2 regions of the Micromonospora sp. NPDC051925 genome follow, and region 1 is predicted to be linked to the other one. Evidence: predicted binding sites of a transcription regulator. Region 1 holds the regulator's gene; the other holds the start of a gene.
What was found. The regulator HrcA, encoded in region 1, represses chaperone genes, less so after heat shock. The targets are predictions, from matches to a motif close to GGTTNGCACNCTCNNNNNGAGNGTGCNAACC.
Positions count from the first base shown of each region.

Region 1 (7,823 bases):
CGGGGGTGCCGACCGGGAGTCGTACGCCGACACCGTGCTGGGCGAGCTGGCGCTCGCCGCCCGGGTGCTCGGCGACGCCCCACCGCCCCGGGTCGACACGGTCTTCGTCGGCGGCGGCACCCCGACCCTGCTGCCCGCCGACGACCTGGCCCGCATCCTGGACGGCATCGACCGCACCTGGGGGCTGGCCGTCGACGCCGAGGTGACCACCGAGGCGAACCCCGAATCGGTCACCCCGGAGTCGCTGAAGACCCTGCGGGCGGCCGGCTACACCCGGATCTCGCTGGGCATGCAGTCCGCCGCCGCCGGCGTGCTGGCGGTGCTCGACCGCAGGCATCGCCCCGGCCGGGCCGCCGAGGCCGCCCGGGAGGCCCGCGACGCCGGGTTCGACCACGTCAACCTGGACCTGATCTACGGCACCCCGGGGGAACGCGCCGAGGACTTCGCCGCCTCGCTGGACCAGGTGGTCGCCGCCGGGGTCGACCACGTCAGCGCGTACGCCCTGATCGTGGAGGACGGCACCCGGCTGGCCGCCCGGATGCGGCGCGGCGAGCTGCCGTACCCCTCCGACGACGTGGCGGCGGACCGCTACCTGGCGGCGGAGGCCGCTCTCGACGCGGCCGGTTTCTCCTGGTACGAGGTCTCCAACTGGGCCCGCACCGAGGCGGGCCGATGCCGGCACAACCTGCTCTACTGGACCGGTGCCGACTGGTGGGGCCTCGGCCCGGGGGCACACAGCCACGTCGGCGGGGTGCGCTGGTGGAACGTCAAGCACCCCAGCGCGTACGCGCAACGACTCGCCGCCGGACGCTCGCCCGGCCTGGCCCGGGAGATCCTCACCCCGGACGAGGCGCACATGGAGGACGTGATGCTGCGGCTGCGGCTCGCGTCCGGGCTGCCCCTGGCCGCCCTGGACGACGCGGGCCGGGCCGGTGCGGCCCGAGCGCTCGCCGACGGCCTGCTGGACCCGGTGGGGTACCCGCAGGGGCGGGCGGTGCTCACCCTGCGCGGCCGGCTGCTGGCCGATGCGGTGGTCCGCGACCTGTTGCCCTGAGCGACACCTGACCGGTCCGTGGCGGTGCCGGCCGGCGAACGCTGGTGCCCTGCCCCGGGTGCCCGGCAGGCCCGGGGTGGTGCCCGGCCGGCCGGGGGAGCGGCCGGCCGGGGTTCACTTGATGAAGCTGGTGGACATCGGGTAGCGGTAGGGCTGGCCCTCGTTCGCCTTCATGCCGGCGATGATCCCGAACAGGATCTGGATCACCACGACCGCGATGCTGGGCAGGAAGAGCAGGCACCAGCTCACGAAGAGCAGCACGAACGCGATGATCGACCAGAGGATCTGGAAGTTCAGCGCGGCCAGCGCCTGCGCCCGGACGGCTGGTGACTGCTGACCACGGACCAGGTAGGCGATCAGCGGGGCGACAAAGCCGAGCGGACCGAAGCTGATCAGCGCGCCGGCGGCCCCGCCGAAGTGCGCGACCAGCGCCCAGGTCTTGTCCTCGCTGTTGGCGTAGCCGCCGGCCGGGGCGCCGTACGCGCCGCCGGTCGGATATCCGCCACCAGCCGGGGGGAAACCACCAGCCGGAGGGTAGCCACCCGGTGGCGGGTAGCCACCCGGCGGCGGGTAACCGCCCGACGGCGGCTGGTCACCGGTCGGCGGGGGATAGTCACCGGGCGGGGGATAGCCGCCCGCCCCCGACGCCCCGAACAGTGGTGCGGTGGGTGGCTCGTATGGCGAGCCCTGGGGGGCGGTCGGGTCGGGCGAGGTGCCGTCCCCCGCGCCGGGAGGGCGAGGTGGTTCAGTCATGCCCGCCACGGTAGGGGCTGCCGGCAAGGGTGCACCAGAGCGACACTGGTGAGGTTGGCCTCGACGTTCGGTCGTCGACGCCCCGGCGTCCCCCGGGGCGGACGCACCGACGGTCCGTCTCGATCATCGCGGCGGCGGCGCTGCCGTCGTAGACTGGCACTCGCTACAGTCGAGTGCCAGAGCGCTTGTCCGGGCGCGGCAGGTGTCCGGGTCGACGTGTTCAGGAGGTGGGAGATGAGTCTCGACGACCGCAAGCTGGCCGTGTTGCGGGCGATCGTCGAGGACTACGTCGCCACGCAGGAGCCCGTCGGCAGCAAGACGCTTGTCGAGCGGCACCAGCTCGGGGTCTCCCCGGCGACCGTCCGCAACGACATGGCGGTGCTGGAGGAGGAGGGCTACATCCGGCAGCCGCACACCAGCGCCGGCCGGGTGCCCACCGACCGTGGCTACCGGCTCTTCGTCGACCGGCTCTCCCGGGTCAAGCCGCTCAGCCCGGCCGAGCGCCGGGCCATCGAGCGCTTCCTGGTCGGCGCCGTCGACCTGGACGACGTGGTGCACCGCACCGTACGACTGCTGGCGCAGCTCACCCGGCAGGTCGCCGTGGTGCAGTACCCGTCGCTGGCCCGTTCGTCGGTGCGCCACCTGGAGCTGGTGCCGATCTCCACCACCCGGCTGATGCTGGTCATGATCGCCGACACCGGCCGGGTCGAGCAGCGGCTGGTCGAGCTGCCCGCGCCGGTCCCCGCCGAGGACGTCACCGACCTGCGCCGACTGGTCAACGAGAAGCTGGGGGGCAGCCGGCTGTCCGACACCCCGCCCCTGGTCCAGGCGCTGGTCGAGGAGTCCGCGCCGCACCTGCGCGGCGCCATGACCACGCTCTCCACCGTGCTGCTGGAGACGCTTGTCGAGCGCACCGAGGAGCGCCTGGCGCTGGCCGGCACCGCCAACCTCACCCGGGGTGGCCTGCTCGACTTCCAGGGCTCGCTGCGCCCCATCCTGGAGGCGCTGGAGGAGGAGGTCGTCCTGCTCAAGCTGATCGGCGAGACCGAGCCGAGCACCACCCGGGTGTTGATCGGCGACGAGAACGAGGTCGACAACCTCCGTGCCGCCTCGGTGGTCAGCACCGGGTACGGACCGGGCAGCACTATCGTCGGTGGGCTGGGTGTGCTCGGCCCGACCCGGATGGACTACCCCGGCACCATCGCCACGGTACGGGCCGTGGCACGCTACGTGGGCGAGCTGCTGGCCCAGAACTGACCAGTCAGGGTCGGCGGCCGGGTCCGGCCGCCGTAACGCGAGACGAACATGAGGACACGGAACGCAGTGGCCAGGGACTACTACGGCATTCTCGGTGTGAGCCGGGAAGCCTCCGATGACGAGATCAAGCGCGCCTACCGCAAGCTGGCGCGACAGTTCCACCCGGACGTGAATCCGGACCCGGAGGCACAGGAGAAGTTCAAGGACATCAACGCCGCGTACGAGGTCCTGTCGGACGATCGGAAGCGGCAGATCGTCGACCTGGGCGGCGACCCGCTCGCCCCGGGCGGCGGGGGTGCCGGCGGTCCGGGCGGTCCCGGTGGGGCGGGGCCGTTCGTCGGCTTCCAGGACATCATGGACGCCTTCTTCGGCGGCGCGGCCGGTGGCGCCCGCGGTCCACGCCCGCGTACCCGGCCGGGGGCCGACGCGATCCTGCGTCTGGAGCTGGACCTCCACGAGACCGCCTTCGGCGTCGAGGCCCCGATCACCGTCGACACCGCCGTGCTCTGCACCACCTGCTCCGGGGCGGGCACCGCGGCCGGCACCCACCTGGCGACCTGCGAGGCGTGCGGTGGCCGGGGCGAGGTGCAGTCGGTCCAGCGGACCTTCCTCGGCCAGGTGGTCTCGGCCCGGCCGTGCACCGTCTGCCAGGGGTACGGCACCACCATCCCGCACCCCTGCCCCACCTGCGCCGGCGACGGCCGGGTGCGGACCCGCCGCTCGCTGACCGTGAAGATCCCGGCCGGGGTCGAGGACGGCATGCGGATCCGGCTGGCCCAGCAGGGCGAGGTCGGTCCGGGTGGTGGCACCGCCGGTGACCTCTACGTCGAGATCCACGAGCGCCCGCACGACGTCTACTCCCGCAAGGGCGACGACCTCCACTGTCGGGTGACCGTCCCGATGACCGCCGCCGCGCTGGGCACCCGGCTGACCATAAAGACGCTGGACAGCGAGGAGACCGTCGACGTCAAGGCCGGCACCCAGCCCGGCAGCACGCTGCGGCTACGCGCCCGTGGCGTGCCGCACCTGCGCGGCACCGGCCGGGGTGACCTCTACGTCCACCTCGACGTGCGGACCCCCACCAAGCTCGACGCCGACCAGGAGAAGATGCTGCGGGACTTCGCCAAGACCCGGGGCGAGGAGGTCGCCGAGCTGTCCAAGCAGGGCGGTTTCTTCTCCCGGATGCGCGACGCCTTCAACGGCCACGCCTGACCCGGCCGGACCGGGGCCGAGCCACCGGCCCGGCCCCGCTCTGTCCGGCTCCGGCCCGGCCCCGCTCCGTCTGGCCCCGGTCCGTTCGGCCCCGCTCCGCCCGGCTTCGGTCGGCCCGGGTTCGCCCGGCTGGGCCTGGGCCGACTGGCCTGGGCTGGGCCGATCCTGCCGGGCGGTGGTCCGCGCGGCCTCGCCGGCCCGGCGTCCGTGCCGGGCGGCTAGCCTGGGCGTCGTGTCCGCACCGCTGTTCCTGGTCGAGTCGCTGCCCACCGCCGACCAGCTCATCCTGGACGGCCCCGAGGGGCACCACGCCGCCACCGTGCAACGGCTGCGCGTGGGCGACGAGCTGCTGCTCGCCGACGGCCGGGGCGGCACGGCCGCCGTGGTGGTCACCGCCGTCGGCCGGGGCACCCTCGACCTCACCGTCACCTCCCGGGGGTACGTCGACGCGGACGTCCCCCGGCTGGTCGTGGTGCAGGGAATCGCCAAGGGCGATCGGGGCGAGCTGGCCGTGCAGGCGATGACCGAGGTCGGGGTGGACGAGATCGTGCCCTGGGCGGCGTCCCGCTCGGTGGTGCAGTGGCGCGGCGACCGGGGCGTACGGGCCCGGACGAAGTGGGTGGCGACGGCCCGGGAGGCGGCCAAGCAGGCTCGCCGGGCGCGGCTGCCGGTGGTGGCCGGAGCGCCGGACGAGTCGACCGCCACGGTGGCCCGCCGGATCGCCGGTGCCGGTGCGGCGTTCGTGCTGCACGAGGAGGCCGAGGAGCGGCTGACCGCCGTCGAGCTGCCGGCCACCGGCGAGATCGTCCTGGTGGTCGGGCCGGAGGGGGGCATCTCCCCGGCCGAGCTGACCGCCTTCACCGAGGCCGGTGCCCGACCCGTCCGCCTCGGCCCGTCGATCCTGCGTACCTCCACCGCCGGCGTGGCCGCGCTCACCGTGCTCTCCACCCGCCTGTCCCGCTGGTAACCCCACCCCCACCCCACCCCCACCCCACCCCCACCCCACCCCCGGTGATCAAGAGGTTTACGTCACCCCAACGCACCGTTCTGACCAAAACCTCTTGATCACCAGACGCCCGACGCCGGTCCGCCAGGCACCAGGCCGATCGCCAGTGGTGATCAAGAGGTTTGTGTCAGCCAACGGCTTGAATTTGACGTAATTCTCTTGATCAGCGGGGCGGGGCCCCACCCGGGCAGTAGCGGAGCCTCTCACGAGCGGCGGCGCAGGCTTTCACGACAAGCGTGACCCAGATCGATCGAACCACCAGTCAGTTGTGAGAAACAGCCCTCCCACTGCACCCGCGAGAGCCGAGGTCGTTCCTTAAACTGCCCGGATGGGATCATCCGACTGCCTGTTCTGTCGCATCGTCGCCGGGGAGATCCCGGCCACCGTGGTCCGGGAAACCGCCACCACCCTCGCCTTCCGCGACATCGGGCCGAAGGCCCCGGTGCACGTCCTGGTGATCCCCAAGGAGCACTACGCCGACGTGGCGACGCTCGCCCAGGGTGATCCGGCGCTGGCCGGTGAGGTGCTGGCCACGGCCGCCGCGGTGGCCGAGGACGAGGGGCTGACCGGCGACGGTTTCCGACTGATGTTCAACACCGGCGCGTACGGCGGCCAGGAGGTCTTCCACGTGCACGCCCACCTGCTCGGTGGCGCGCCGCTCGGACCGATGCTGGCCCGGGACCTGGCGTGACCTGCGGAGGCTGCCCGGGGTCGGGCGTGACCACTGCCGGCGACCCGGCCTCCGACGGGACGGCCGTCGACGGTCGGAGGCCGGCGTGACGTCCGAGGCGGGACCGGGCACCGGCCCGGCTGCCACCCACCGGTTGGCGCGGCTGGTCCGGCAGGCCCAGGCGCAGGCCCGGGTGCCGGCCCTGGCGGTGGCGTTGCACCGGGCCGACCGTCCGCTGTGGACGTGCGAGGTCGGCGGCACCGGCAACGACACCCCCCTCGGCCCGCAGACCCGGTTCCGGATCGGTTCGGTCACCAAGACCTTCACCTCCGTGCTGGTGATGCAGTGCCGCGACGACGGGCTGCTGGACCTGGACGACCCGCTGAGCCGGCACCTGGACCTGCCGGCGCACGGCGAGCTGACCGTACGGAGGTTGCTCTCGCACACCGCCGGGCTGCAACGCGAGCCGTACGGGGACGTCTGGGACACGCTGCGTGCGCCGCAGGTGGACGAGCTGATCGCCGACCTGGCCCGGGTCGAGCGGGTGCTGCCCACCGGCCGCCGCTACCACTACTCCAACCTGGGCATGGCGCTGCTCGGCCGGCTGGTCGGCGTGCTGCGCGGCGGCACCTGGGCCGAAGCGCTCACCGCGCGGGTGCTCACCCCGCTGGGGTTGGTCGCCACCTCGGTCGACCCGGGTCCGCAGGCGGCCACCGGCTTCCTGGTCGACGCGTACTCCGACGAGGCGCATCCCGAGCCGCCGACCGACTTCGGCGCGGTCGGCCCGGCCGCCCAACTGTGGAGCACGGCGACGGACATGGCCCGGTGGGCGGCGTTCCTGGCCGACCCGGTGGCGCTCGACCCGGCCGGGGCGGTGCTCGCCCCGGCCACCCTGGACGAGATGCGCTGGCCGGTGACGACCACCGACGAGACGGCCTGGCGGGCCGGCTTCGGGCTCGGCCTGATCCTGGTGCCGTACCCGGACCGGGTGGTGCACGTCGGCCACGACGGCGCCATGCCCGGTTTCCTGGCCGGGGTCTACGGCCGGCGTGGCGGCGACGGCACGGCCGGCGCGATGGGCTGCGCGGTGCTCGCCTCGTCGGGGACGGCGGCGGAGGCGCTGGAGCTGCCGCACCGGCTGCTCGCCGCCGCGGCCGAGCACGACCCGGCGGACGTCGTGCCGTGGCAGCCCGGTCCGGGTGCGCCTGGACCGCTGCGCGGGCTGCTGGGCCGCTGGTGGGGTGAGGGCTTCGAGTACGTCTTCTCCTGGCACGACGGGGCGCTGCGGGCTCGGGGCGCGGACGACCCGGCAGGACGTCCCCCGGCGGTCTTCGCGCCGATGCCGCATTCCCCGGACGTGTTCCGGACCGTCTCCGGGCGGGAGGTCGGGGAGTTGCTGCGGCTCACCCGGGACGCCGACGGCGCGGTGGTCGGGATGCACTGGGCCACCTACCGCTTCACCCGCCACCAGGAGACCTTCGACCGGTACGACTTCCGGGGCTGACCCGGAGCGGGGAAATGGGCGCGGTGCCGCCGGTGCGGAGCGGATACGATGGGAGTATCGTCCGCACGCCGCGCCAGCAGGGCACGGCGAGAGATGGAAGCAGGTGGCGCAGGGCCCCACGGCCCGATCTATGACCGGCACCCCACCTCCCGGCCCGCCCCGGGTGCAGACCAGGATCACGGTTCCCGATGCCAAGATCATGGTCAACCTGCTCGGCGCGGGCGACGAGATCCTGCGACTCGTCGAACGTTCGGTCAACAGTGACGTGCACGTGCGCGGCAACGAGATCACCATCACCGGTGCGCCCGCGGACAACGCTCTCGCCGAGCGCCTCTTCAGCGAGCTGCTCGAACTGATCGAGAAAGGC
Region 1 covers NZ_JBIUCH010000025.1:35,951-43,773, reverse strand. The annotation lists gene hemW (radical SAM family heme chaperone HemW) at 1-1,054, shown strand, start outside; gene ACIG87_RS27820 (DUF4870 domain-containing protein) at 1,169-1,807, opposite strand; gene hrcA (heat-inducible transcriptional repressor HrcA) at 2,042-3,064, shown strand; gene dnaJ (molecular chaperone DnaJ) at 3,131-4,276, shown strand; gene ACIG87_RS27805 (16S rRNA (uracil(1498)-N(3))-methyltransferase) at 4,509-5,243, shown strand; gene ACIG87_RS27800 (histidine triad nucleotide-binding protein) at 5,611-5,973, shown strand; gene ACIG87_RS27795 (serine hydrolase domain-containing protein) at 6,059-7,456, shown strand; partial or broken gene ACIG87_RS27790 (PhoH family protein) at 7,587-7,823, shown strand, end outside.

Region 2 (7,823 bases), on a different contig from region 1:
GACCATCGGGCGGGCGAGCAGGTCGGCGAAGCTCAACTCGATCGGGTTGCGGACCCGGCCGTGGATGCGCAGCCGCCAGGTCTCCGGATCGACCTGCGGCACCACCAGCGCCGTGTCGATCCGGTAGAACCCGCCGTTCGGGGTGGTGTAGGGGGCGAGCTGGGCCAGCGACAGATCCGCGCCGGCCGGCACCGTCGACGCCGCCGCCGACGGGGTGGGCAACGCGACGGCGTCCCGGGCCGCCGAGACACCCCGTCGACCGGCGAGCCAGTGCCCGCCCAACCCGGCCACGGTCGCCGCGCCCGCGAGCACCCCCGCCCCCCGCAGGAAACGCCGCCGGGACTCCGGGTCGGTCGGTGTCGACAGCTCCCGCCCGGCCTGTGCCGTCGTCGTGGCGTCCGGGCCCGATCGGCCAACCGCCGACCCGGTCGTCGGAGCCGGGTCGGGCGGGACGACGGGCGGCTCGGTCACCGGTGTCGGGGACTGCTCGGGGCCCTCGGGCGAGGATGCGGCGGGCAGCGGGGTGGGTGGCTGCCAGGGCCAGGGGTCGAGCTGCAACGGACCGGCCACGAAGGCCCAGAGCACCAGCGCGCCCAGTCCCCCGCCGACCAGGGCGGGCAGGGCGTCGGCGGCGTCCGCCCCGGCCCGGGAGAGCGCGGCGGCGGCACCGAGGACGGCGAACGCCGCGATGCCCAGCAGGCCGACGGCGAGCCGGCGTGCGGCCAGCACGCCGATCCCGGCGGCGAACGCCGCCAGCAGCACCGCCGTGCCGACCAACAGGGCGATCTTGTCGTACCGGCCGAAGACGTCGATGGCGAACTGCTTGAGTGGCTCGGGGACCACGTCGACCACCACCCCGCCGACCGCGATCAGCGGAGCGGAGCGCGGACCGGTGAGGACGGCGACCGGCTCGGCGACACCGATGGCCACCACGGCGGCGGTGACCCCGGCCAGTGCGGCGAGGCCGCGGGGGGTGGTGCTCATCGGGCCAGTGTCGTCGATCGACCACCCCGCCCGCCAACTGTGTAAGCGTTCCGTAAGCAGAGCCACCGAACGTGTCAGGGCGCACCGCCGACGTACGACGATGCGCCCTGAACTGGCGTGCTACCGGGTCAGAACCCCGGGCCGTGCTGGTGACCGTGGCCGTGGCCGTGGCCGCCACCGGCGGCGGCCGGCTCCGGCTGCTCCGGCTTCTCCACCACCAGGCTCTCGGTGGTCAGCAGCAGACCGGCGATCGACGCGGCGTTGGTGACCGCGTTACGGGTCACCTTCACCGGGTCGATGATGCCGGACTTCACCAGGTCGACGTACTCGCCCTTGGCGGCGTCGAGGCCGTGGCCCCACTCCTTGCCGGCGACCTTCTCCACCACCACGTAACCGTCGTGGCCGGCGTTCTGGGCGATCCAGCGCAGCGGCTCGACCAGCGACTTGCGCACGATCGAGACACCGACCTTCTCGTCACCAGTGAGGCCGAGGTCGTCGTCGAGCACCGAGCGGATCTGGGCCAGCGCGGAACCGCCGCCGGGAACCGTGCCCTCCTCGACCGCGGCCTTGGTCGCGGCGATCGCGTCCTCGATGCGGTGCTTGCGCTCCTTCATCTCGACCTCGGTCGCCGCGCCCGCCTTGATGACCGCGATGCCGCCGGAGAGCTTGGCCAGCCGCTCGGCCAGCTTCTCCCGGTCCCACTCGGAGTCGGACGCCTCGATCTCCTTGCGGATCTGGGCGACCCGGTCGGCGACCTCGGCGGACTGGCCGCCGCCGTCGATGACGGTGGTGTTCTCCTTGTCGACCACGACGCGCCGGGCGGTGCCGAGCGCCTCCAGGCCGACCTGGTCGAGCCGGTAGCCCAGCTCCGGGGCGACCAGCTCGGCGCCGGTCAGGATCGCCATGTCCTGGAGCATCGCCTTACGGCGGTCGCCGAAGCCCGGGGCCTTGACCGCGCAGACCTTGATGGTCTTGCGGATCGCGTTGACCACCAGGGTCGACAGCGCCTGGCCCTCGACGTCCTCGGCGACGATCAGCAGCGGCTTGTTGTTCTGGAGGACCTTCTCCAGCAACGGCAGCAGCTCCTCGATCGCCGAGATCTTCTGCGTGGTGATGAGGATGTACGGGTCCTCCAGCACCGACTCCTGCGACTCCGAGTCGGTGACGAAGTTCGGCGAGATGAAGCCCTTGTCGAACTGGAGACCCTCGGTCACCTCCAGCTCGGTGGTGAGCGTGGAGCCCTCCTCGACGGTGATGACGCCGTCGCGGCCGACCTTCTCCATCGCCTCGGCGATCAGCTCGCCGATGGTGGCGTCCTGCGCGGAGATCGTCGCGACGTGCGCGATCGACTCCTTGTCGGCCACCTCGGCGGCCCGGCCGAGCAGCGCCTCGGAGACCTTGGCAGCCGCCGCGTCGACGCCCCGCTTGAGGCCGGCCGGGTTGGCCCCGGCGGTCACGTTGCGCAGGCCCTCGCGGACCATCGCCTGGGCCAGCACGGTCGCGGTGGTGGTCCCGTCGCCGGCGACGTCGTTGGTCTTCGTCGCCACCTCCTTGACCAGCTGCGCGCCGAGGTTCTCGTACGGGTTGGTGAGCTCGATCTCCTTGGCGATGGTCACACCATCGTTGGTGATCGTCGGCGCACCGAATTTCTTGTCCAGGACGACGTTGCGCCCGCGCGGGCCGAGGGTGACCTTGACCGTGTCCGCGAGGGCGTTGACACCGTGCTCCAGCAGGTGCCGGGCGTCGTCCGAGAAGCTCAGGATCTTCGCCATGAATGTCCCTTCGAAGCGACGTCGCCCCGGCCCGGCGAGCCGGACCGGGGCGACGACACTGGAATCGGTTGGTTACTTCTCGATGACCGCGAGAACGTCGCGGGCGGAGAGCACCAGGTACTCCTCGCCGGCGTACTTGATCTCGGTGCCGCCGTACTTCGAGTACAGGACGGTGTCGCCGACCTTGACGTCGAGCGGCACGCGGTTGCCCTTGTCGTCGATCCGGCCCGGGCCGACGGCGAGGACGGTGCCCTCCTGCGGCTTCTCCTTGGCGGTGTCGGGGATCACGATGCCCGACGCCGTGGTGGTCTCAGCCTCGTTCGCCTGGACCACGATGCGGTCCTCGAGCGGCTTGATCGCAACCTTGGTCGCGGTAGTCACGGGCATACCCTCCTGGGGTACTTGGTTTCGTTGCCGGCCGAGAGTCCGACCAGCGTCAATCTGCCTCATGCCACCGGGCGGGGCCGTCGTCGCGGGTGCCGGTCCGCCTGGCGTTCAGCACCCGGACCGGATGGTCCGGACGCTGGCACCCTCAGGGTGAGAGTGCTAATCGCAGGTTATTCCTCGGCTAGCACTCCGTCAAGGAGAGTGCCAACGCGCCACCCATCGTGTCGCCCCGGTTCCGCCGCCGGTGATGATCGACTCAGTGGTGGCGATCCAGCGGTGTCGACCCCGCACGGAGGCCGTAACGTCGGCCCGCCCAGGTCGAGCCTCCCCGATTGCCCCGGCCGCACGACGCGCCGGGACCGGTGGGCCGGGCGCGGGTCGACACCGCCGCCGGCTCCGTCCGGTCCGAGCCGGACAATGGGCGGGTGGATCTCGACCAGTTCGCCGCCCTACGTACCCCCGAGGGGTCGGCCGTGCTCGCCGCGGCGACCGAGGTGGCCGGCGGCGACCCACTGGTCGCGGCGGCGGCGCTGCGGTCGCGCGGGCTGCCGGCCGGGCTGGCCGCCGCCGCGCTCACCCAGGCCGAGCTGCGCCGCCGGGCGGTCGGCAAGTTCGGCCCCGAGGCCGCCGGGATGTTCCTCACCCGCCCCGGCCTGGAGCAGGCCACCCGCCGGGTGGTCGCCGACCGGCGGGCCGCGCGGCTGGCCGCCGCCGGGGTGCGCACCCTCGCCGACCTGGGCTGCGGCCTCGGCGCCGACGCGCTCGCCGCCGCCCGCGCCGGCATCCGGGTGTACGGGGTGGAGGCCGACCCGGTCACCGCCGCGCTGGCCGCCGCGAACGCCGAGGCGGCCGGGCTGGCCGAGATGTTCACCGTGGAGTGCGGTGACGCGACGGCGTTCGACGTGACCGGGGTCGACGCGGTCTTCTGCGACCCGGCGCGGCGTCGGGCCGGCACCGGACGGCGGATCTTCGACCCGAACGCCTACTCGCCGCCGTGGGACTTCGTCACCGGGCTGGCCGGGCGGGTGCCGTACACGGTGGTGAAGGTGGCCCCCGGCATCGACCACGCGTTGATCCCGGCGGACGCCGAGGCGGAGTGGGTAAGCGTCGACGGCGACCTGGTCGAGGCGGCCCTCTGGGGCGGCCCGCTCGTCGGGGCCCCCCGCCGGGCGACCGTCCTGAGACCGAAGGAGGGGCACCTCGCCGACCGGGTCCGGCAGCAACCGGCGGGCGGCCGTCCACCGGGTCAGCCCCGCGACAGCGCGGGAGTCCCCTGTCATCAGCTGACCGGAGCGGGTGATCGGGAGGCGGCGGTCGGGCCGGTGCGGCGGTACCTGTACGACCCCGACCCGGCGGTGGTCCGGGCGCACCTGGTCGCCGAGCTGGCCGACACGCTCGGCGCGACGCTTGCCGACCCGAGCATCGCCTACCTGTACGCGGACACTCCGCAGCCGACCCCGTTCGGCCGGTGCCTGGAGATCGTCGACGTGCTGCCGTTCTCGCTGAAGCGGTTGCGTGCGCTGCTACGGGAGCGTCGGGTCGGCCGGGTGGAGATCCTCAAGCGGGGCTCGGCGCTGGAGCCGGAACAGCTTCGCCGGGATCTGAAGCTGGCCGGAGAGGCCGCTGCCAGCCTGGTGCTGACCCGGGTCGCCGGGGCACCCACGGTGCTGGTCGGCCGACCGGTCGCGAGCGAGGCCCCGCCGGGTTAGCGTGATCGGCATGGCGGGACAGGCCACCGCGGCGACGGCGCTGCTGACGAAGCGGAAGATCGCGCACAGCACCCATCCGTACGACGTCTCCCCGGACGCGCCGCGCTACGGCGCGCTGGTCGCGGCGGCGCTCGGAGTGCCGCCGGAGCGGGTGTTCAAGTCGCTGGTCACCGAGGTGGACGGGGCGCTGGCGGTGGCGGTCGTCCCGGTCACCGGTGAACTCGACCTCAAGGCGCTGGCGGCGGTGCTGGGTGGCAAGCGGGCCACCCTGGCCGACCGGGCCGACGCCGAGCGGGCCACCGGCTACGTGCGGGGTGGGATCAGCCCGCTGGGTCAGCGGCGTCGGTTGCCGACGGTGGTGGACGCCTCCGCGCTGGCCCACGACACCGTCTACGTCTCGGCCGGCCGCCGGGGACTGCAGCTCCAACTCGCCCCGGCCGACCTGGTCACCCTCACCGGGGCCCGCACCGCGCGGATCGCCGCCGGCTGACCGGCCCACCACCCCCGACGGGGGTGGTCGCGGAACGGACACGGAGCGTGTTTCCAGGGCGGGTGTCCTGGGGGTGACAACCGCGTTGCTGAATTGTTACCGCCGCCAACAAACTTCTGACCTCGGCAGTCTTGCGCCCGGGATGTGAGCGGGAATACGTTGCCGGACACAACAAAACACCGATCACTACTTCCCCCACCCCCGAAAGGACCCGTGCAGATGCGCAAGGGCTTCCTCACCTTCGCCGCCGTCGGCCTGCTGGCCACCGGCAGCATGGCCGCCTGTGGCGACGACTCCGCCAGCAACGAGGCCGGCGGCAACACCGACAAGAAGCCGAAGATCGGCGTGATCCTGCCGGACAGCAAGTCCTCCGCCCGCTGGGAGACCGCCGACCGCAGGTTCCTCAAGGAGGCGTTCGACAAGGCCGGCGTCGACTCGGACATCCAGAACGCCCAGAACGACAAGAACGCCTTCCAGACCATCGCCGACCAGATGATCACCAACGGCGTCACCGCGCTGATGATCGTCAACCTGGACTCCGGCACCGGCAAGGCCGTGCTCGAAAAGGCGAAGTCGCAGGGTGTCGCGACGATCGACTACGACCGGCTCACCCTGGGCGGCTCCGCCCAGTACTACGTCAGCTTCGACAACGAGGCCGTCGGCAAGCTCCAGGGCGAGGGACTGGCCAAGTGCCTGACCGACAAGGGCGTCAAGAACCCGACGGTCGCCTACCTCAACGGCTCGCCGACCGACAACAACGCCACCCTGTTCAAGAACGGGTACGACTCGGTACTCAAGCCGAAGTTCGACTTGAAGGAATACACCAAGGGCCCGGACCAGTCCGTGCCGGACTGGGACCCGGCGCAGGCCGCCACGATCTTCGAGCAGATGCTCACCCAGACCGGCGGCAAGATCGACGGCGTGCTCTCCGCCAACGACGGCCTCGGCAACGCGGCCATCTCGGTGCTGAAGAAGAACAAGCTGAACGGCAAGGTCCCGGTGACCGGCCAGGACGCCGACGTGACCGGCCTGCAGAACATCCTCGCCGGTGACCAGTGCATGACCGTCTACAAGGCCGTCAAGAAGGAGGCCGACGCGGCTGCCGAGCTGGCCATCGCGGTGGCGAAGGGCGAGCGGAAGGAGACCGGGCAGACGGTCAAGGACCCGGAGAGCGGCCGGGACGTCCCGTCCGTGCTGCTGGAGCCGAAGGCGATCGACAAGTCGACCGTCAAGGACGTGGTGGCCGACGGCTACGTCGACAAGGCCACCCTCTGCGCCGGTGCGTACGCCGCCCTGTGCGCCGCGAACGGCATCAGCTGACCCGTACGACGAGCGTCGTACCCCGTTGACGTGACGCCGCCCGGCACGGAATCCCGTGCCGGGCGGCGCTCGCCGGACGGGCTCCGAGACCTTCCCTCCGTCCGAAGGAGACCCCCGTGTCCGCGACCCCCCTGCTGGAACTGCGCGGGATCGACAAGAGCTTCGGTCCCGTCCAGGTCCTGCGCGACGTCGCCCTCGCCGCCTACGCCGGAGAGGTGACCGCGCTGGTCGGCGACAACGGCGCCGGCAAGTCCACCCTGGTCAAGTGCATCAGCGGCATCTACCCGGCCGACGCCGGCGAGTTCCTCTTCGACGGCCGCCCGGTGAGCATCAACAGCCCCCGGGACGCCGCCACGCTCGGCATCGAGGTCGTCTACCAGGACCTCGCGCTCTGCGACAACCTCGACATCGTGCAGAACATGTTCCTCGGCCGGGAGAAGCGCAGCGGGCTGGTGCTCGACGAGCCGACCATGGAGCAGATGGCGGCGGAGACCCTGGCCGGGCTCTCCGTGCGGACCGTGAAGTCGCTGCGCCAGCACGTCTCCAGCCTCTCCGGCGGCCAGCGGCAGACCGTCGCCATCGCCAAGGCGGTGCTCTGGAACAGCAGGCTGGTCATCCTGGACGAGCCGACCGCCGCGCTCGGGGTGGCGCAGACCGCCCAGGTCCTCGAACTGGTCCGCCGACTGGCCGACAACGGCCTGGCCGTGGTGCTGATCTCACACAACATGAACGACGTCTTCGCCGTCTCCGACCGGGTCGCCGCGCTCTACCTCGGCCAGATGGTCGCCCAGGTGAAGACCACCGACATCACCCACTCGCAGGTGGTCGAGTTGATCACCGCCGGCCGCTCCGGCACGCTGGGTCTCACCGGCGAGCCGGTCCGGGCCGGCAACGGCACCGGCGCAGGGCCCGCCGACACCACTCCAGGAGGCGTTCGATGACCACCACCGCCGTGCACAAGGAAGGCCCGGCGGCGGTCACACCGACCCCGACCGTCGGCAGCCACGTCCGCGGCTACCTGGGCCGGGTACGCGGCGGCGACATCGGCGCGCTGCCCGCCGTGCTCGGTCTGATCGTGCTCTGCACGGTCTTCTCGATCATGCGGCCGTCGTTCCTCACCGCCGGCAACTTCGCGAACCTGTTCACCCAGGGCGCGGCGGT
Region 2 covers NZ_JBIUCH010000003.1:263,084-270,906, forward strand. The annotation lists gene ACIG87_RS05790 (molybdopterin-dependent oxidoreductase) at 1-984, opposite strand, end outside; gene groL (chaperonin GroEL) at 1,113-2,756, opposite strand; gene groES (co-chaperone GroES) at 2,829-3,143, opposite strand; gene ACIG87_RS05805 (methyltransferase domain-containing protein) at 3,569-4,852, shown strand; gene ybaK (Cys-tRNA(Pro) deacylase) at 4,863-5,342, shown strand; gene ACIG87_RS05815 (sugar ABC transporter substrate-binding protein) at 5,562-6,662, shown strand; gene ACIG87_RS05820 (ATP-binding cassette domain-containing protein) at 6,779-7,603, shown strand; gene ACIG87_RS05825 (sugar ABC transporter permease) at 7,600-7,823, shown strand, end outside.
Region 2: the regulator HrcA is predicted to act here: its motif matches at 3,278-3,308, upstream of groES (co-chaperone GroES).